Regions from separate parts of the Glutamicibacter sp. AOP5-A2-18 genome, predicted to be linked through region 1. Evidence: predicted binding sites of a transcription regulator. Region 1 holds the regulator's gene; the other holds the start of a gene.
What was found. Region 1 encodes HspR, which represses chaperone genes until heat shock. Its sites were predicted from a motif close to AAGTTGAGTCNNNNNGACTCAACTT; they were not measured.
Positions count from the first base shown of each region.

Region 2: a site for HspR is predicted at 3,351-3,375, ahead of ACT3RW_RS01800 (ATP-dependent Clp protease ATP-binding subunit). Genes of this name have one in related genera too.

Region 1 covers NZ_JBQSVW010000001.1:2,723,632-2,733,846, reverse strand. The annotation lists gene dnaK (molecular chaperone DnaK) at 1-211, shown strand, start outside; gene ACT3RW_RS13140 (nucleotide exchange factor GrpE) at 225-806, shown strand; gene ACT3RW_RS13135 (DnaJ C-terminal domain-containing protein) at 892-1,869, shown strand; gene ACT3RW_RS13130 (heat shock protein transcriptional repressor HspR) at 1,989-2,417, shown strand; gene ACT3RW_RS13125 (GNAT family N-acetyltransferase) at 2,414-3,040, opposite strand; gene trmB (tRNA (guanosine(46)-N7)-methyltransferase TrmB) at 3,092-3,949, opposite strand; gene ACT3RW_RS13115 (YccF domain-containing protein) at 4,075-4,485, shown strand; gene ACT3RW_RS13110 (TerC family protein) at 4,557-5,741, opposite strand; gene ACT3RW_RS13105 (GNAT family N-acetyltransferase) at 6,004-6,471, opposite strand; gene ACT3RW_RS13100 (DinB family protein) at 6,502-6,996, opposite strand; gene clpB (ATP-dependent chaperone ClpB) at 7,111-9,699, shown strand; gene ACT3RW_RS13090 (septum formation family protein) at 9,788-10,215, opposite strand, start outside.
Region 2 covers NZ_JBQSVW010000001.1:366,389-376,603, reverse strand. The annotation lists gene ACT3RW_RS01820 (hypothetical protein) at 1-740, shown strand, start outside; gene ACT3RW_RS01815 (sensor histidine kinase) at 1,090-2,274, opposite strand; gene ACT3RW_RS01810 (hypothetical protein) at 2,316-2,498, opposite strand; gene ACT3RW_RS01805 (response regulator) at 2,581-3,255, shown strand; gene ACT3RW_RS01800 (ATP-dependent Clp protease ATP-binding subunit) at 3,393-5,951, shown strand; gene ACT3RW_RS01795 (GNAT family N-acetyltransferase) at 6,105-6,518, shown strand; gene ACT3RW_RS01790 (hypothetical protein) at 6,942-7,496, shown strand; gene ACT3RW_RS01785 (alpha/beta hydrolase family protein) at 7,559-8,221, shown strand; gene ACT3RW_RS01780 (AAA family ATPase) at 8,230-8,943, opposite strand; gene ACT3RW_RS01775 (helix-turn-helix domain-containing protein) at 8,948-10,215, opposite strand, start outside.

The DNA.
Region 1 (10,215 bases):
GAAGGCTGCCCTTGAGAAGCAGGATAACGACGACGAGGTCAAGGCCGCGTTCGAGAAGCTGCAGGCATCGCAGACCAAGCTGGGCGAGGCTATCTACGCCAACGCTTCGGCTGAGGGTGCTGAGGCAACTGCAGGCGAGCAGGCTCCAAACGCTGATGAAGACATCGTCGACGCCGAGGTAATCGACGAAGACGAAGCCGACAAGAAGTAGGGAGTTGGGGAATATGTCCGAGGCAAAAGACCAGAACGAAAACTTCGACGCTGAGTCGGAGAACCAGCCAGAGGCCGCAAGCGAGCAGCCAACCGCTGACGCCCTGGGTCAGGCCGAGGCGATCCTGAACGAGGCTGGTGCTGGCGTGGACGAGTCGGCCGAGTCGCAGGAAGCTGCTAGCGCCGGTGAGGCCGAGCTACGCAACGACCTGCTTCGGTTGCAGGCTGAATACGTCAACTACCGTCGACGTGTTGAACGTGACCGTGCCGTGGCCCGCGAAAACGCTGTCCAGTCGGTGCTGACCACCATCCTTCCGGTACTCGATGAAATCGATGCAGCCCGGGCGCATGGGGATCTGACTGACGGACCGTTCGCTGCGATCGCCAACAAGCTGGATACCATTTTGGTTCAGCATGGCCTGGAGCGCATCAACGAGGCCGGTGTGGAATTCGACCCGAACATCCACGAAGCACTGCTTCGCCAGGCTGTTCCGGAAATTCCAGCCGACCATGTGGGTCAGGTGTTGCGTAACGGATACCGCAAGGGAACCACCGTCCTGCGCGCAGCGCAGGTATTGGTCGCAACCGGCGAATAGCCACGAATAACACAATTGAAACTGCCCACTGCCGAGACTTCGTCAGTGGGCAGTTTCGAATTGGCATTGAAAGGATGGGGCCCTGATGGCAAGTCAGGACTGGATCGAAAAAGACTTCTACGCCATTTTGGGCGTCGCCAAGGACGCCAATGAGGCGGACATTAAAAAGGCGTACCGCAAACTTGCACGCAAGTACCACCCTGATACCAATCAGGGCGACGTGACCGCTGAAGAGAAATTCAAAGACATTTCCGAAGCGCACTCGGTGCTTGCCGATAAAGAACAGCGTGAGCAGTACGACGCCATTCGCGCTATGGGTGGCGGAGCACGCTTCTCAGCTGGCGGCGCAGGTGGCGCACCGGGTGGTGGCCAAGCCGGCTTTGACGACATCTTCTCCAACCTCTTTGGTGGCGGAGGCGGGGCACGAACCCGTGGCGGACAGCCGGACTTCTCCGACCTCTTTGGTGGGGGAGGATTTGGTGGTGGCGGCGGTGGCTTCGGACAAAGCGCACCACCACGAAAGGGAGCGGACCGCACCGCGAACACCTCGATTTCCTTCTCCGGATCCATCAAGGGAACGACCATTGGGCTACGTGAGCAGAACGGCGAAGTCATCGATGTGCGCATCCCCGCGGGCATCAAGGACGGACAGTCCGTTCGCGTACGCGGCAAGGGCCAGCCAGGAGCTGCCGGCAACGGTGACCTGCTAGTCAAGGTCAAGGTTGCGGAACACCCTTTCTTCAAGCGCGAAGAAAATAATATCCGTGTCCACGTGCCGGTCACTTTTGACGAAGCGGTACTCGGCGCCAAGATCCATGTGCCAACCTTGGATGGCGACACCGTGGCGATGAAGGTACCAGCAGGATCCAACTCCGGTCGTACCTTGCGGCTGAAGGGCCGCGGCGTGAAGACGTCAAAGGCCACTGGTGACCTGCTGATCATCTTGGATGTAGTGATTCCGCAGAACCTGTCGGACGCTGCAAAGAAGGCAGTCGAGGACTTCGCTGCTGCAACACAGGACGCAGATCCCCGAGAGGACCTGGCCGCTAAGGCCAAGCTCTAAAACAGGGAAGTCCGCTTTCCTTCCTGCCGTGCCCTCGAAGTGGCACGGCAGGAAAGATAGACTCGGTGACTAGAGACTTAGGAGCAAATAAGCCATGGATGAAAGGTGGTTGAACCAACGTGAACGGTGAGTACCTGCGACCTGTATTCGTCATTTCCGTCGCCGCCCAACTGGCAGATATGCATCCGCAGACGTTGCGCCAGTACGACCGCATCGGTTTAGTCTCGCCCAGTCGACAGTCCGGCAAGCAGCGTCGCTATTCGCAGCGTGACGTTTCCTTGCTGCGCCAAGTTCAAACACTGAGCAAGGACGGGGTCTCCCTAGAGGGGATCAAGCGAATCCTGGATCTGCAAGATCAGGTTGCCTACCTGCAAACTGAAGTGAATGATCTGCGCAATGAACTAAGCGCCGTGCGCCGTGGCCAAACACGCATCTTTGCCGCCGGTACTTCCGGGGGTGACGTCGTTTCCTTGGCTCGTGGCATGCGCCCAGAACGTCGCGAACCGACCGTAACGTTGTTTACCACCCGCCGGGCTATCGGCCGCTAGAGTCGCCCGTGGCGTTCTAGACGCGCCTGAAGATTGGTGCGCACCGCTGGCCATTCGTACGGCAATATCGAGAAAATCACGGTGTCGCGCAAGGTCCCAGTTGTTGGATCATATTTGTGATTGCGCAGCACACCGTCCTGCTTTGCACCAAGGCGCGTTATGGCGGCTCGAGAAGCAGCATTGTGCCAGTGGGTGCAGAACGCTACAGAGTAACAATCTAATTCTTCAAAGGCACGCTGCAGTAGCAAGTACTTTGCCGCCGGGTTAATTCCGCTTCCCTGAGCAGCGACCGACAAGTAGGTTGCACCGATTTCAACGCGCCTATTTGGCTGGTCAATGTTTAGATAAGTGGTGGCACCCACCGCTTTACCTGTTGCGACGTCAATGATGGCAAAGGGCGCCATAACCCCAGCATCCTGTAGCGCCAAACGATTCTTGATATCGTCAACCATCTGTTGGGCTGATGGAATGGACGTGTACCAAATCTTGTCCAGCGCGCCGGCGGTGACCACCTCGGCTAAGTCGTCGGCGTGATCCACGGAAAGCTGTTCCAGGCGTACCCCGGCGTATTCCATCGTGGGAGTCTGCGCGTACGTATTGGTTTCGGATGCAAAGGTGGCCATGGAATCCATCCTATGGATTCCATGGCCACCAAACACTTCTTGTCGTTGATATTAACCGACGCGGGTGTAAGCCAAATCGAAAACGAGACGTCCAGCCTTCAGCGCTTTGCCTTCAAAGCTGGTGAGGATGCGACGTTCAAAGCGCGGAGCCCAGCCACCTTGTTCATCAAGGAATTCTGGCTCAGGGTCAAAGCCTTCCATGCCGCCGCGGCGGACCTTGGTCAGGTTGCTCTCAACACCCGCGAGGTTGCCTGGATGCTGATTCTCAAAGTCTGCATGGGCTTCCAAGACTTCGCGCATTTGCTCCGCGTAGTTGGACCAGTCGGTAGCCAAGCGCAGGGTTCCACCTGGCTTGAGCACACGCGACACCTTGTCCAGGAAGGACTGCTTGATCAAGCGGCGCTTGTGGTGGCGAGGCTTGTGCCAAGGGTCAGAGAAGAAGATCCAGATTTCATCGGCGCTATTCTCATCAAGCATCACGTCCAAAACTTCCGGAGCGTTGGCCTGAACTGCGCGGACGTTGCTGATCTCGAAGGATTCAACCTTCAGCATTAGTTGTGCAAGTCCCGGACGGTAAACCTCAACTGCGAGGTAGTTACGCTCAGGATCATCCTTGGCAGCATTAGCGATGCATTCTCCAAGGCCGGTACCGATCTCCACGATGAGTGGAGCGCTACGGCCAAAGGCCTGCTCAGGGTCTAGCTTAAAATCATCGGCAACCGAGGTGTCGGCAATCTTGCGCGGCGGATCAATGACGTACTGCTCGGCATTGCGTTCCCATGCGCTGGCACGACGGCCTTGCAAACGGTTGCCACGACGCACAAACGACACTGGTTCTGCGCGGAAGAGATTTGGGTCCTTGGGGGCAGTTCCTTCGGCAGGGCGCTGCTGATCGCTCGATTCGCTCATGATGATTAATCCTAGCGGAGCAACGGGGTCGGTTGCTTGCCAGAAAGTGGGGGATTGGACACCCTAGGGGAAAATCCGGGGGATCACCCATAGTGCAACGGCCAGCTAGGGAAGAAGATATACCTATGACTGATTTAGTGCGCGGTATTCTCAACATTATTTGGCTGGTGTTCGGCGGGCTTTGGCTTGCGCTGGGCTACGTCTTGGCCGGCATTATTTGCTGCTTACTGATCGTAACCATTCCCTTTGGCATCGCTTCGTTCCGGATCGCAGGGTATGCGTTGTGGCCGTTCGGCCGCACTGCCATCGATCGCGGTCCGGTCGGTGCCTTCTCCACTTTGGGCAATATTATTTGGGTACTCGTTGCGGGTATCTGGATTGCTATTGGGCACATCGTTACTGCGATCCCGATGTTTGTTTCCATCGTTGGTATTCCTCTGGGCATCGCGAACCTGAAGATGATCCCCATCTCCTTGATGCCACTGGGCAAGGTCATCGTGCCTTCCGATTACTACATCGCTGGCATCCGCCGTTAGGCACTCCTGCAAAGATTTGGCCACCACCTCCGACTGGAGATGGTGGCCAATTCTTTGGGCGCAAGCAGAAGCTAGCTATTTAGATAGTGTTCGTGTTGCTGATGCGCTTCGGCAACTTCTTCGCGAATCTTCTCGACGTCTTTGGCCTTGTCCCGGTATTTCTTGGCCATCGACTTCACGTAGGCTTCCTCTTCAAGCAAGGCCTGGTAGATGCGTTCACGTTCGTTTGGATCCGAGGTGTAGGTCAGATCTGTGTAGCTACTGGCGTGACGTCCTAGGTTGCCAATAGCAGTCTGAGCTTTCCCGGCCTTGCTGAACAGGGATGCAAGTACGGTAATGAGCAAGGCACCAATGATTACGGTCAAGGACAATCCGGTACTAATTTCGATGACTTGAACGTGTTCACCGTCGTTGATGAATGACAGATTGTTTTCGTGCAGTGCGTGCAGGATCAGCTTGACGCCGATGAAGGCCAGGATCGCTGCGAGACCGTAGGACAGGTAGATCAGTCGATCAAGCAACCCGTCAAGAAGGAAGTACAACTGGCGCAGTCCCATAAGTGAGAATGCTGTCGCGGTAAAGACGATGTAGACATTCTGGGTTAGGCCGAAGATGGCCGGGATCGAATCCAGAGCGAACAGAATGTCGGTTCCACCGATGGCCACCATGACCAGGAGCATCGGGGTCAGTACTTTTTTGCCGTCAATCTTGGTGAAAAGTTTGTCACCGTCGTAGCTATCGGTGGTGTGGAACAGCTTCTTGGCGATACGGATGATGAAGTTATTGGCTTCATCAGATTCATCATCTTTCTTCAGCAAATTGCCTGCAGTTAGCAGCAAGATCAAGCCAAAGAGATAGAAGACCCAGGCGAACTGGTTGATCAGGGCTGCGCCAACAAAGATGAAGCCGGTGCGGGCAATCAGCGAAAAGACGATGCCAAAGAGCAATACTTTTTGCTGGTCTTCACGGGGGACTCGGAAGCTAGCGATGATGATCAGGAATACAAAGAGGTTATCTACCGACAGTGCTTTTTCGGTGATGTAACCAGCGAAGTACTCGGTGCCCATATCGATGCCGCCGAAGATCAGTACAAAGACTCCGAAGAGCAGGGCAATGCCAACATAAATGCTGGACCAGATCGCTGCTTCTCGCAGGTTCGGAACGTGGGCCTTGCGTATGTGGAAGAAATAATCGAAGGCCAACAGGCCGAGAATGAGGACCACAGTGAGGGTCCAAATTAGGGCAGATACTTCCATGGAAGGTCCTACTTTCGTAAGGCGCGTTTAGACGATTTTGAGTAAGTCTCTTCGCCTGCTTAGAGCTGGCCGTAAAACCCGGTAGACCTATGAAGGTCCACGTATTGACGGGTGAAACGCTTATGAATACTCCCTTACGTATTTCAAGCCTAACGTGTTTTGTCAGTGGCTGGGAAGACCCGCAGTGCAGATGAAGATGTGATTAGTGACATACATGGTTCGTGTTCGCGCGTTCTGAGTGAGCGTGGATCATGTGGCCATCCTAGAGCGTTTTGCGCATCTTGACGCTGGTGGTTTCGAATCCTAAGGATTCATAGAGGCCGCGTGCAGCATGATTGAACCCAAAGACGCTTAGCCCAAGAGTCTTTGCGCCTTGGGCGAGAGCGTAGGCTTCCGCTAGTTCCATAGCTTCCCGGCCAAAGCCTTTGCCTTGGTATTCGGGATCCACCATGATGTCCCACAGCCACCAATAGGCTGGATCTTCGGAGGTGTCTCGACCAATCCAGAGGTACCCGACATCGCCAAATTCATCATGATCCAGAATGAAGACCGCGTTGGAATCGGTGGGAAGGGAATCCGGAAATGATCCTGCCATGGTTCGTTCGGCATTGTCCTGCGCTTTAGCCGGACTTGTACCTGCAGTGATGAGATCTGCGACGTATTCGCTGGTACTGCGCTTGAGCCATGATGAGAATTTTTGGGCGGGGATGGGGATAAGGGTTAGTGACATCTTCGCTGCGTTTCCGTTGGTTGGGGAGTGCTACTGGCGTGCATCGATGATTTGTTCACGCACGATATCTGCGTGCCCGCAGTGCTGAGCGAGTTCACGAAGTACGTGGAGCTGAATCCAGCGTAGCGGTAGTGGCCCTCGTCGGTTTCCTGGGAAGATCTCGTCCCCACTCTTGCCCTGTACTACTTTGCGAGAGTGTTCGATGGCCTGAGTGTAGTCACATTGCACCGATTCAATGCTGTCCGTGGGTAGGAGGTCAAAGGTCTCATCTGGGCTATCGGGGATTCCCAGTTGCTTGCGTGAGGTCCCAGCGGCAGCTTCGCCGAACCACACGCGCTCAACGAAGGTGGCGTGCTTGAGTAATCCAAGTAACGTCGTCTTGGAATTCACTAGCTGCATACGCACTTCAGACTCCGTGAGAGTTTCCAAACTGTCGTGCAGCATCTGCCGGTGTTGATCAATGAAAACTTGAATCATTGAGTCGTGATTCGAGCTGTACACCTCGGGGGTATCGGGATTGGTCATGATTCATCCTAAGGCTCTTGCAACGTGTTTCTGGTTGGAATAAAGTCACCTACAATAGAGTTGAGTTAAGTACACTCAAGTTTATGGGTTCACCCAAAGAGAGAAAGGACGAGCGTGGACACCAAACTCACCACTAAGAGCCAGGAGGCTCTCTCAGCTTCCGGTATGAATGCCTCCACCGCAGGCAATGCGCAGATTGAACCAGCGCACTTGCTCAAGGCACTTCTGGATCAGCGAGACTCCGTCGCTGTTGCCCTGCTGAAAACGGCTGGGCTTGATGTTGATGCTCTGTCAGTGAAGGCTAGCGCCACTATTAGTGCGCTGCCATCAAGCTCGGGTAGCTCAGTGGCCCAGGCCCAGTTCTCACGTCAGCTCTTGCAGGTAGTCAGCAACGCCCAGGAAACCGCGACCGAAATGGGCGACACCTACGTTTCTACCGAGCACCTGCTCATCGCACTGGCCTCGGATCAAACCAAGGCCGGCGAAACCATGCGTGACTTCGGTGCTACCCGCGAGCTCTTGGTGGGAACCTTGCCTACCATTCGTGGGGACCGCAAGGTTGATAATCCAAACCCCGAAGCCACTTTCCAATCTTTGGAAAAGTTTGGCACTGACATGACAGCTATGGCGCGCTCCGGCAAGCTAGATCCTGTCATTGGCCGTGACCGTGAAATTCGTCGGCTTGTCCAGGTGCTTTCTCGCAGGACCAAAAACAACCCTGTGCTCATCGGTGAGCCCGGTGTTGGTAAGACTGCAGTGGTTGAGGGGCTAGCTCAGCGCATGATTGCCGGAGACGTTCCCGAGTCCCTGCGAGGCAAGACCCTGATCTCCCTTGATCTGGGTGCTATGGTGGCCGGTGCTAAGTACCGTGGTGAATTTGAAGAGCGCTTGAAGTCTGTTCTTGAAGAGATCAAATCTTCAGACGGGCAGATCGTGACGTTCATCGATGAGATCCATACCGTTGTTGGTGCTGGCGCTTCTGAAGGCGCCATGGACGCCGGAAATATGCTCAAGCCAATGCTCGCCCGTGGTGAACTGCGCCTGATCGGTGCCACCACCTTGGACGAGTACCGCGAGAACATCGAGAAGGACCCAGCCCTGGAACGACGCTTTGCTCAGGTGTACGTTGGAGAGCCGAGCGTAGATGACACCATTGCCATCCTGCGCGGACTCAAAGAACGCTACGAAGCGCACCACAAGGTGTCCATTGCTGACTCCGCGCTCGTGGCAGCCTCATCGCTATCCAACCGGTACATCTCAGGGCGTCAGCTTCCAGATAAGGCCATTGACCTCGTTGACGAAGCAGCCAGCCGACTGCGCATGGAGATTGACTCGGCACCAGAGGAAATCGATGAACTGCGCCGTGAAGTGGACCGACTGACCATGGAAGAACTGGCCCTATCCGACCAGAGTGATCCAGCATCAATCGAGCGCTTGGAGGCACTACGCAAAGACATGGCCGACAAGAAGGAAACTCTTGACGCACTGAACTCTCAGTGGGAGTCGGAGAAGGCCGGACTAAACCGCGTAGGTGATCTCAAGGTCAAACTTGATGAGCTACGTGGCCAGGCAGAAAAGGCGCAGCGCGAAGGTGACTTGGAGAAGGCCTCACGTCTTCTCTACGGAGAGATTCCAGCTCTCCAGAAGCAATTGGATGCTGCTGCGCTCGCCGAGGCGAACCGCTCAACCCAAGACAGCATGGTCGCTGACGAGGTCACTGCCGATGACATCGCCGAAGTCATTTCAGCGTGGACAGGAATTCCAGCGGGTCGAATGCTTCAGGGTGAAAGCCAGAAGTTGCTGGATATGGAACAGATCCTTGGCCAGCGGTTGATGGGGCAGAAGCAAGCTGTTAGCGCCGTCTCGGATGCAGTACGCCGGACTCGTGCTGGTATTGCCGATCCCAACCGGCCTACAGGATCCTTCCTGTTCCTTGGGCCAACCGGTGTTGGTAAGACTGAGCTGGCTAAGTCCTTGGCAGACTTCCTCTTTGATGACCCGCGTGCGATGGTTCGAATCGACATGTCTGAGTACTCGGAGAAGCATGCAGTCTCACGCCTCGTTGGTGCCCCTCCGGGATACGTTGGGTATGAAGAAGGCGGGCAGCTCACCGAAGCAGTGCGTCGGCGCCCATACTCGGTGATCTTGCTTGATGAGGTTGAGAAGGCGCATCCAGAGGTATTCGACATTCTGCTTCAGGTGCTCGACGATGGCCGGCTGACTGACGGGCAGGGCCGGACAGTGGACTTCAGGAATACCATCCTGATTCTCACTTCCAACCTTGGTTCGCAGTTCCTGGTTGATCCAAGCATGGAAGAGGCGGAGAAAAAGAGCGCGGTCATGAACGTCGTCAATGCGTCGTTCAAGCCGGAGTTCTTGAACCGCTTGGATGAGGTCATCCTGTTTGATCCACTGAGCCTGGAGGAGTTGGGCAACATTGTGAAGCTGCAGATTGAGCTTCTTTCGCAGCGCCTTGCCGAACGTCGTCTGAGCCTAGAGGTTGATCAGGCTGCCAGTGGATGGCTGGCCCTGACCGGATACGATCCTGCCTATGGTGCGCGTCCTTTGCGTCGCTTGGTTCAGCGTGAAATCGGGGACCGGTTGGCTAAGGAAATCTTGGCTGGCAATGTACAAGATGGTGACACCGTTGAAGTGCTTCTTGACCAAGAGGCGGATCAGCTCAAGGTGTTGAAGAAGAGCTAATAACAAAAAAGTAGGGGCATGAACAGAATCATTCTGTTCATGCCCCTACTCACTTTTTGCTCAAGACTATTGCGCAAGAAATATTTACTTAGCTTTCGGTGGTCTCTTCGGCCTTCGAATCCTCATCCTCGGAAGATTCATCCGTGGACTTTTCGTCTTCAGAATTCTCGGTCGATTCTTCAGGCAAGAGCGAAGTGCGTACGTTGCCTTCGGAGACGCTCAAGAAGCAAGAGACCGTCCGGTCGCCCTGGCCCCAGGTGCTTTCAGAAGGGCGGGAGAAGTGATAAGTCCACGTGGAGTCCAAGCCAGCGCTGGGATCAATGGAGACAGATTTGCACATATCTTCTGACTGGGTCAGTAGCTCGTTGGCGCCAGGGTAGTCGGTGCCGGAAACTTCAAAGGAACCGATCATCTGAGCGTTGTGCGCTGAATTGCAGGTCACGACAGTTTGCGTGTCCAACGGAGAATCGAATTCGCGAAGGCAATCTCCGAGTTCTAGCTGAGCTGGAGGCATTT
Region 2 (10,215 bases), 2.4 Mb from region 1:
ACGGAGCCTTCGAATCAATGCCATTTGTCTTTGCTGCCCGCGAACTTATCGGCTGGGTCGGTGAAGGTAAGCCAACTACACCAGCTGGCGTGCTCACCGGAGAAACCTTGCAAGATGCAGCCCAGGCACTGGGAATGTTCATCAAGGTCGACGAAAGCGCCGAGGCTATTGAGCACCCTGAGTGGGAACCAGAAGACGGAACCAGCGTTCCATCGCTGGCTTACATCCCTCGCCTTTCGGCCTATTGGGATGCACTAATCGGAACCGCATTGTTGCGCTATCAGGCACCTAATGCGACACCTACCGAATCACTGAGTGAAGCATTGCTCGCCACCAGCGGTGCAGGGTCACGCTTGATCAAGGAACTGATCGCTGAGGTGCTCTACTCGCACATTCTGATCAATACTCTTGAAAAGCCGGGCCAGGCACAGATCGCCGAGATGGTTGCTGGGGTGCTGAGTAATGCTGCCTCGACAAACACCGTCCGTACTGAATTTGCACTGCAGATTCCTACCAAAGAGGATCTGCCCGAAGAGCAGCACCACTTGATTCCTAGCCTCGAAGAAGTTGTTCCTCAGGTGGAATCGCTACTTCGTGTCTTTGAGCGCGAGGGTCTGGTTCAGATCACTGAGGAAATCAACGTTCCGATTGTGCTGCGCTCCTCGTTGGAACGCGCACTGGGCAAGGTCTCCGAGCATGTCCTGAAAACCGACTCCGACTCTAACGATTCAGAGGCATAGTCGGCGCAGAACAAAAGCGACGGATCCGGGAGAAAATCCCGGATCCGTCGCTTTCTACTTAAGCTCGCATGTATCGGCGTCCTACTGTCTCCGTAAGAACGGAATCCTTAAGTTATAAAAGGTACGTCGCATTGCCGACAGACAACGGCACGCGATGGGGGCGCAATGCCGATGAAAGATCAGTCCGTTTACACAATGCAACGTACCTTTTAATCACCCTCTGGTCCTTGATGATGCCACTCGCAAAACACCACCAAGTACCTTCTCGGTGATCGGTCTTCACCGATACATATCTAACCTATCGTGTTCAGCGAAAAATCGAAATCATACTTTAGTAGGAGGGTAAGGCCTAGAACGGAATGCTGGCGCGAAGGGTCCAAACACCTTGCTCTTGGCTGGTTGAGAACTTTCCACCAAAGGCACGCATCCTGTCGGCCATACCAATAAGGCCACTTCCGCCAGCTGGTAGCCCCTTCACTTTCCTGCCGGAAACACCCACCTGATTAGTGATTTCTAGTGAGGCTTCGGTGCCGTTTGAAAGCAATTCTAATGAACAGTGACCACCTGGGACACCGTGCTTTATGACATTCGTTGTACCTTCTTGCATCACACGATAGATCGCAGTTTGCGCAGAACGAGGCAGTTCGGAGATTTTTTCATCCGTGGTCGAGGTCACTTTAAAGTTGGCATCTTTGAGCCGTTGAGCAAAAAGTTCTGCTCCCTGAAGCGCATTGACAGTAGTTGCAGCCGGCTTATCAAAGTTGGCACTGCCTTCTGTGGACATGGTGCCATCGGCCCGTAGGACGTTGAGCATCAGTCGCAAGTCATGCAAGGTTTCGGTACTGAGCTTAGCGATGATATCGAGTGCCTCTAGCGCGGCCTGCCCGTCGTTGGCGAACTTGGCCGCCTTTGACTGCATCGCGACGATAGTGATGTCATGAGCAACGATGTCATGCAGATCGCGGGCGATGTTTTTACGTTCTCTGTCTATGGCTATACGCGTCTGTTCCCGAGCCTTTTGCATCTGATCAACAGCGTGATCATTCTTCTCTCGCAATGAATAGATACTGCGCGTTACAAAGTAGGACAGGGCAGTCAACGGCACCAGTGCGACGAGCAATATGGCGTCCTGATGGGCTTGGATAGCAAACAGAACCATCCAGGCCGCCGATAGCGTGAGGAACAATCCTCGAACACTTCGTGCATAAACAGTTGCTGCCAGCGCCGCAAAAATCATAAACGCAGTGAAGGTGAAGAAGAATAGGAAGCTCTCGTTGAGGAAGAAGAAGGCAACGGCAATAAACAGTCCGAGGGACGCTGCGACCCATCGAAGACCGATAGCCAGCACCACGCAAAGCACGAGCCCTACGAGGGCTCCCAAGATGGTTGTTTGTGACGCTCGACTAAAACCGTCCCTAAAGAGGGTGACGGACTCACTGCCCGACAGGAGAACAAGGACAGCGATCCCCACCCAAATAATGACACCCCGGCCAGCGAGGTGCTTGGTCAGGGTGCCTTTTAGTCGTTCACTCATATGCCGAATAATTCACGGCGACAGCGTTCAAGTCAAATAGCTTATTCGCAACCTACGCCGTAGTTAATGCACACCCACTTCGAAAAGTCTGCACCCCATCCGGCTGGGGTTGCAACGGATCCGGAGCCGATTGACTGACTCTGCGCCGCTGATGCGGGAACAGCCACTGCGGTTAACGGTGCCAATGCCAATGCGGCAACGGCCAGCATCTTCAAAGCCTTCATAACAAACTCCACATCTCGACAACTTATATACTTTCAAGTGAGCACCCGTTTGGAGCTTGCAGCATCGACGCTAAGGAAACAGATGGAACAAATAAAGATCCTAATCGCTGATGATGAGCCACTAATTCGGCATGCGTTGGGCACAATCCTATCAACGGATTCCGGGCTTGTAACCGTATTTTTTGCAGAAAATGGACAGCAGGCAGCCGACTATTGTGCAGCAAACGAAGTTGACGTTGTTTTGATGGACTTACAGATGCCAATCATGGACGGGGTTAGCGCGACTCGCGCCATTAAATCTCGCATAGACAGCCCCGCAGTCCTTGCAATTACGGCATTTTCCTCGGATGAGTATTTAGTGCCTGTACTTACTGCCGGCGCCAGTGGCTATTTAGTTAAGGATTCAGAACCGGGAGAAATAATTAATGCCGTGCACGCAGTTCATCACGGCACTGCGGTCATTTCCCCCTCGGTTTCTGCCGACCTGATTTCCGCGGTGCGCAAAGCACATACGGATAATTCTCAACAGGTCGAAGATCTCATTGATGATCTGGGCATAACCAGTAGAGAAATCCAGATTCTAAAACTCCTTGCTCAGGGATTTAATAATGTTGAAATCTCCAAAACCCTCGGTATCACCGAGACCACGGTCAAGACACACATGGCAAAAATCTTCGTCAAGCTCTCAGTCCGCGACCGAGTTCAGGCCCTAATAGCTGCCGCACGACTGGGGATTGTTGAAATCCCGAAGGATTAAGTACTTCCCCTCCGAAGCACCTCGAAGGGTGTGAGCTCGAGCGCTCAAAAAGAAATTTTGGATCATGCGGGAATATCTTGAGGTCCTATGCGTTGAACATGAGCATAGACCGCTCAAGTTTCTACTAGGAGGCTCACTTGCCAGCATTTTTTGGTGCACCATCTGACGGCTCGTTCGAGGAATTCCTCTCACGGTTCCTCTCTTCACGGGCTCAGGCAGCACGTCCGATCGACATCACCCGCCTACTTTCCACCCGTACCCACGAGGCAGTAGCTACCGCGGCAGCAATCTCCCAGGAGCACGGCCACGATGAGATTGACTCATTGCACCTGCTCACCGCACTTCTGCGCACCGAACCAGTTGGCGAACACCTGACCGCCATGGGCATCGACATCGAAGCCCTCGGCAAGGACGCAATTGCGCACATGCCAAAGAGCCAAGAATCCGGAGAGAAGCCAACACGCCTTTCCTCGGCCGCTCAGCGCAGTCTCTTCGACGCCTACCAGGTGGCCCGCAACTACGGTTCCACCTACATTGACCCGGACCACCTGTTCCTTGCCTTTGTCTTCAACCCGGAATCGCCGGTCAGCAACCTGTTGGCACAGCACGGCATCACCGGCCAGTCACTCCAGCAGGCTGCCATGGAGCAAGCCCAGCGCGCCCAGAACGGCGGAGGCGACCAGGGGCAGGAAGAGTCAGATGCATCCATGTTGGAGCGCTTCGGAACTGACTTGACCGCTCTGGCTGCCGACGGACAGATTGACCCGGTCATTGGTCGCGATGACGAACTGGATCAGGTAGTTGAGATCCTGGCTCGTCGTACCAAGAACAATCCGGTACTGATCGGTGAAGCCGGCGTGGGTAAAACCGCCATCGCTGAAGGCCTGGCTCGCGCCATCGTAGATGACCAGGTTCCAGAACAGATCCGTGGCGCCCGACTCATCTCTATTGACCTACCCGGCATGCTCGCCGGCACCCGCTACCGCGGTGACTTTGAGCAGCGCCTCACCGGCCTGCTTGAAGAGATTGCCGACTCGGAAGGTCAGATCTTGGTGTTCATCGATGAGATGCACCTGCTGGTCGGCGCTGGCTCCGGAGAGTCGGGCAATATGGATGCAGCTAATATCCTCAAGCCTCGTTTGGCACGCGGTGAGCTGCACCTGATCAGTGCCACCACGCTGGACGAATTCCGCAAGGTAGAGAAGGACAGCGCGTTGGCCCGCCGCTTCGGCAAGGTCACCGTGGATGAGCCATCGCAGGAAGTCAGCTTGGCCATCCTCGAAGGTCTGCGTGAATCCTACGAAGATCACCACCAGGTGCAGTACACCCCAGCAGCGCTGAAGGCCGCGGTATCACTCTCGGCGAGGTACCTCACCGACCGCCAGCTGCCAGATAAGGCCATCGACCTGATCGATATCGCCGGTGCACGACGTTCAATCGCCGCCGGAGATACTGAGGACGTGCAGTCCCTGCGCACCGATCTGATGGAAGCGGAACGCGAAAAGTCCCGCGCCATTGGCGAGGAACGTTATGAGGACGCCAGCGCCTGGCGCGATCATATAGCGGAGCTGACCACTCGGATTAATACCGCCGAGGCCGCCGGCGATGCGGGCGTAACCCGCGTGGTGGACGAAGCTCAGATCTCTGAGGTTATCGCCCGCTCCACCGGTATCCCTACCTCGCGGATCACCGGGGACGACAAGTCGCGTCTGGCTTCGCTGGAAGAATCCCTGCACGCCTCGGTGATCGGCCAGAAGGATGCGGTCTCTGCCGTGGCTCGCGCCGTGCGTCGAAACCGTACTGGCCTCTCCCCTGCGGGTCGTCCAATTGGTTCGTTCTTGTTCCTGGGCCCAACCGGCGTGGGCAAGACCGAGCTGGCCAAGGCACTGGCGACCAACCTCTTCGGTTCGGCTGACTCGCTGGTCCGCGTTGATATGAGCGAATACGGCGAGAAGCACACCGTTGCTCGTCTGATCGGTGCCCCTCCGGGATACGTTGGCCACGACGAGCCCGGGCAGCTCACCGAGAAGGTTCGCCGCAATCCGTACTCGGTGATCCTGCTTGATGAGATCGAGAAGGCCCACCCGGATGTATTCAACGTACTACTGCAGGTCCTTGATGACGGACGGTTGACCGACTCGGCCGGACGCACCGTGGACTTCTCGAACACGCTGATCCTGATGACCAGTAACCTCGGTGGCGAGTACCTGGCCAACAAGGCCGGAAACTTCGGTTTCACCTCGGCCAAGGCTGCCAGTGAAGCCGGCGAGATCCGGGCCAAGGTGATGAGCAAGGTGCGCGAGTTCATGCGTCCCGAGTTCCTGAACCGTCTGGACGAGGTCCTGCTCTTCTCCAAGCTTTCGCAGTCGGAGATCGGCCAGATCGTCAAGCTGGTCATCGCCGATACCGAGAAGCACCTGGTGGATCAGGAACTTGCTTTGGAAGTCAGTGATGCTGCCGTGGATTGGCTAGCCTCTGAGGGTTACGATCCAGAGTTTGGTGCCCGCCCACTGCGCCGCTTGGTGCAGCGCAAGGTGCAGGACGCCATCGCCGATCTGCTCATCGATGATTCGCTAACTGCCGGTGACACTGTCGTGGTGGACTACGCGCAGGACAAGCTGGTGGTGCGCAAGAAGGTGGATGCGCCAACCCCGCCAGCACAGAACGAGCAGGTACCTAGCTACTTCGATAACTAGGAAGCACTAGCCTGTTGGGGGCTTGATACGCCGGAGCTTTGGCTTCGGCGCATCAAGCCCCCTTCTGTGTGTGTGCACTGATCTTTAGCGGGAGCTCAGTTACTGCGTGTTAGGGTGAACCCAATTCTTGGACACGATGAGAGCAACTGCGCTATGGAAATCTCCACCACTAAGGTCCCCTCCCCTGAGCAAGTTATTGCTCTGTACAACTCCGTGGGGTGGAGCGCCTATACGGATCACCCCGACGTACTGGCCACGGCACTGAAAAACTCTGACTTTCTTGTCTACGCCTACGACAAGGAACACCAACTCATCGGCTTAGCCCGGGCGATTTCCGATGACGCGACCATTTGCTACGTGCAAGACATCTTGGTTCACCCAGAAGCCCAGCGCAGCGGTGCCGGCAGGGAACTATTTACTGCCGTTCAAGACCGATACAAACACCTTCGCCAGTTTGTGCTTATTACCGATGATGAGCCAGGGCAACGAGCGTTTTATGAATCGATGGGGCTGAGCGAAGGCGCAGATTTTAAATCTGGGCCCATCAGGGTATTCGCACGATTCTAAAATAGATAGCTTTGAGCGCAGGACCCCTAATAGACTGGGAATTCATCACTCTCCTAGGAGCTACTCTTGCGCATCCGAAGTTTCATGACGTTGTCTCTCGTTGCCATTTTGATGACAGGGTGCAGCGCAAGCCAAGCCCCAACACCTTCTTCCGAACCCTCAGAGTCAGCAACTGCCCCGGCTAACGCCACGGCCTCTGCGGTAACTGCCGACACCGAGCTTGCTGAAAATTCGCTCGCCCCGTCTCCGACTAAATCCACTGCAGCACCCCTGACTGGTCAGGCATGGGCGGACTCCAAGATTAAGATGTGGAAAGACAATTCGGGCATCAAATCCACTCAAGGATTCTCGTACCCCTACAATTTGATGACTTCATGGGAGTCGCCAAAGCCGGGCGTCATAAATATCTCGTTAGACAACAGCATGATTTTCAACCGGGACGGAATGCAAGAAAGCTACCAGACCCGCGAGGATGAACTCCGGTTCATGGGCCTAATCATGTTCGAGAGCGTGGGTGAGAAGTCGCCGGAGTTGGAAAGCATCACTTTCGCCACCGAGGACGGCAAGAATTCCGGAACCTACTCCCGCGCCCGAACCGGAGCAGACCCCAACGACCGCAAAGCCTGGGCCAAAGAAAAATACGCGCAGTGGCTTTCGGGCATGAATGACGTTTACGAATCCATGTGCCACGCAGAAATTACCACCTTAGAGGTGTACCGCCGTTGCCTTCCGGATGACCCACATGCCTACGTAGATAAGGTGGAGTCACCGGCCTTTGGTGAACTTGTCGTCACCATCAAGGACGGTCCGTGGATGGGTGGAACCTATGACACTCCTGCCTCAAGCTTCGTCTCCTCAAACATGATCATCAAGATCAACGACAAAGCTGCTGCCGGAGAGCAAGTCGATAAGCTGACCGTCATCGCCAGGTCCGGCGGGGATACAGGCACTGCCAATCGTGAAGACTGGATTCAATAGAGCTAGAACCCCGGCCTCAACAGATTCTGTCACCATTCACATCCCGCCCTAGGCTTAAATCCATGACGCAAGAACTGTCGATTCCTTTTAACGATTCTGAGCTGAGCGCCCTGTGGATGCCGGCATCGAAGGCTAAAGCCCTGATGATTTTGGCCCATGGTTCTGGTGCTGGCAAGGACCACGAGTTCATGACTGGGTTCGCTCAAGCAGTCGCTGATCTCGACGTCAGCGTACTGCGTTTCAATTTCCCGTATATGGACGCAGGAAAGAAATTCCCAGACAAGGCACCTACCGCCATCGCTGTCTGGCATCAAGTGCGTTCATGGGTTGAAGATCATTTAGCCGGCGGTCTGCCAGTGGTTGTTGCCGGCAAGTCATTTGGTGGACGTATGGCCTCATTGGCTGTCGCCGAAGGTATGCCGGCGAACGCTCTGATCTTCTTGGGTTACCCATTGCACGCACCTAAAAAGGAAGATAAGCTTCGCGACGAGCACCTCTACCCGTTGGCAGTACCGATGCTGTTTTTGGAAGGCACCAAGGATCCGTTTGCCAACCCGGAAAAGATGGAAGCAGTTGTTGCGAAGTTAAATAAGTCGACGGAACTGGCCTGGTTCGAGGGCGGCAATCATTCGTTTAAAGTGGCGCGTTCGCAACGAACGGTGGCACAGGATGGCGCTTGGTTGGCCGGTGCAACTGTGGACTTCATTTCCAAGCACGCTCTATAGACCGCGCCTTAACGCCAGCAACTTTGCGGGTCATCAAAAAACTCTTGCCATCCACGCACAAGATCTAGTTGTTCATATTCGCTCTCACGCAATCCCCACGCACCGACTTCCAAGATTCGCGCGCCCGGGAACGCCGCAAGCATTGGTGAGTGAGTTGAGATGACTATCTGAGACCCGGAATCAAGGATGGTTCGAAGCAGCTTCATGAGCCGCAGACAACCTGCCAAAGACAGTGCTGATTCCGGCTCATCCAAGATCCATAGTCCTTGGATATAGGGAATTCTCTCTTCTACAAGATCAAGGAAGGACTCGCCATGGCTTCGCTCGTGCAACCTTGTTTTGAATCGCGATTCTTCAAGATAGGTATAGAAACTGTGCATGGTTTCAGCACGCAGAAAGAATCCTTTGCGCGAAGCTGCCGCACCGCGCTGAAGCTTCAGCTGTTGCCATAGCTCCGATTCGCTGGCTCGCGTTGTGTTCATAGCACCCGTGGAGCCACCTTCAGCATTCATTCCATAGACCATGGCCAATGCTTCAACGAGTGTCGACTTTCCTGTACCGTTTTCGCCGACAAGAATCGTGACCTGCCCTAGGTCCAGACCATCATGAAGAAGCTGACGCACCGGAGGAAGAACAAAAGGCCATTGCTGATTTCCCTCTAGAGCCTGAGGGTCGATAGCTTCCACCCGGCGCACCGGCATGAACATCTGAGAAATTTCCACCGGATCAGTATTGCTGACGTTGCAAGAAGCTATAAACCTCTGTTTCATCCACACCAGGGAAGGCACCAGTCGGCATTGCAGCTAGCAAGTGCGTGTTGGCACGAGTGGCTGGCCACGCGTTGCCAAACCAGCGGTCAGAAAGATCTGCCGGTGGGCGGCGACAACAATTTTCGTCCGGGCAGGTGGACTGACAACGCTCTTTGGTGTCACGACCGCGGAACCATTTCACGTGCTCAAACGGGACACCGATTGATAGCGAATACAGCCCTGAGGAGTGCCGTTCGGTGCGTGCCGAGCACCAGTAAGTGCCATTGACCGTATCCGTGTACTGCTCAAAAGACCGAAACTTGTCCATCTGTTCAAAGACCACTCGGCTGGTCCAATAACGGCAGATGCTCTGTCCCTCGATGGCGCCCGTATGATCCGCAGGGAAATTCACGCGGTCGTTTTCATAAGCTTTGTGCAGGATTCCTGACTCGTGCACCTTCTGGAAGTGGCAAGTCATACCCAAGTGTTCGGTAGCAAGATTGGTGAATCGGTGAGCAGCCGATTCATAGGACACCGCAAACGCATCGCGCAGGTCCTCGATGGCCAGCTCACGATTGTTCTTTGCACGACGCAGGTAATCAACAGTCGATTTCTCCGGCATCATCAATGCTGCGGCAAAGTAGTTTGTGGCCACACGCTGGGACAGAAAGTCAGAGTAATCCGTCGGTGTTTTATGTCCCAGGACATGATGCCCTAAGGCCTGCAAGAGAACTGACCGCGGATCATGATCAGTGCGATTGGCCTGAGTCAGGTAGATACGCATGTTCTTCAGATCGGTCACCGAACGTGTGGAGTGAGGCAAGTTGCCTACAAAGCGCAGACTGAAGCCAAGATGTTCAGCAATGTCTGCTGCACGGTGATGAGACAGCGGACCAGCATCGTGGCCTACCGCCGAAAGAACCTTGGAAGCTTCTTGCTCAATTTCTTTGTAGTAGTTATTGCGACCTCGCATCTCGTGACGCAATGCCGTATTGGCTCGGCGGGCTTCTTCCGGAGTCGCTGCCTGGTCGTTCAGTCGGCGTTCAAGTTCATTCTGAAGTCCAACCAATGATTCGAGCACGTCCATGGGAAGGCGCGTACCCACACGTACGGTGGGTAAACCTAGTGACTCGTATAGCGGTCCACGTTGAGCGCGCTCCAACTCGATTTCCAGGGCCGCTCTACGTGAAGGAGGCTCGGTGCCCAACAGGTCATCAACTCCGACGTCGAGGGCCCCGGCCAGCG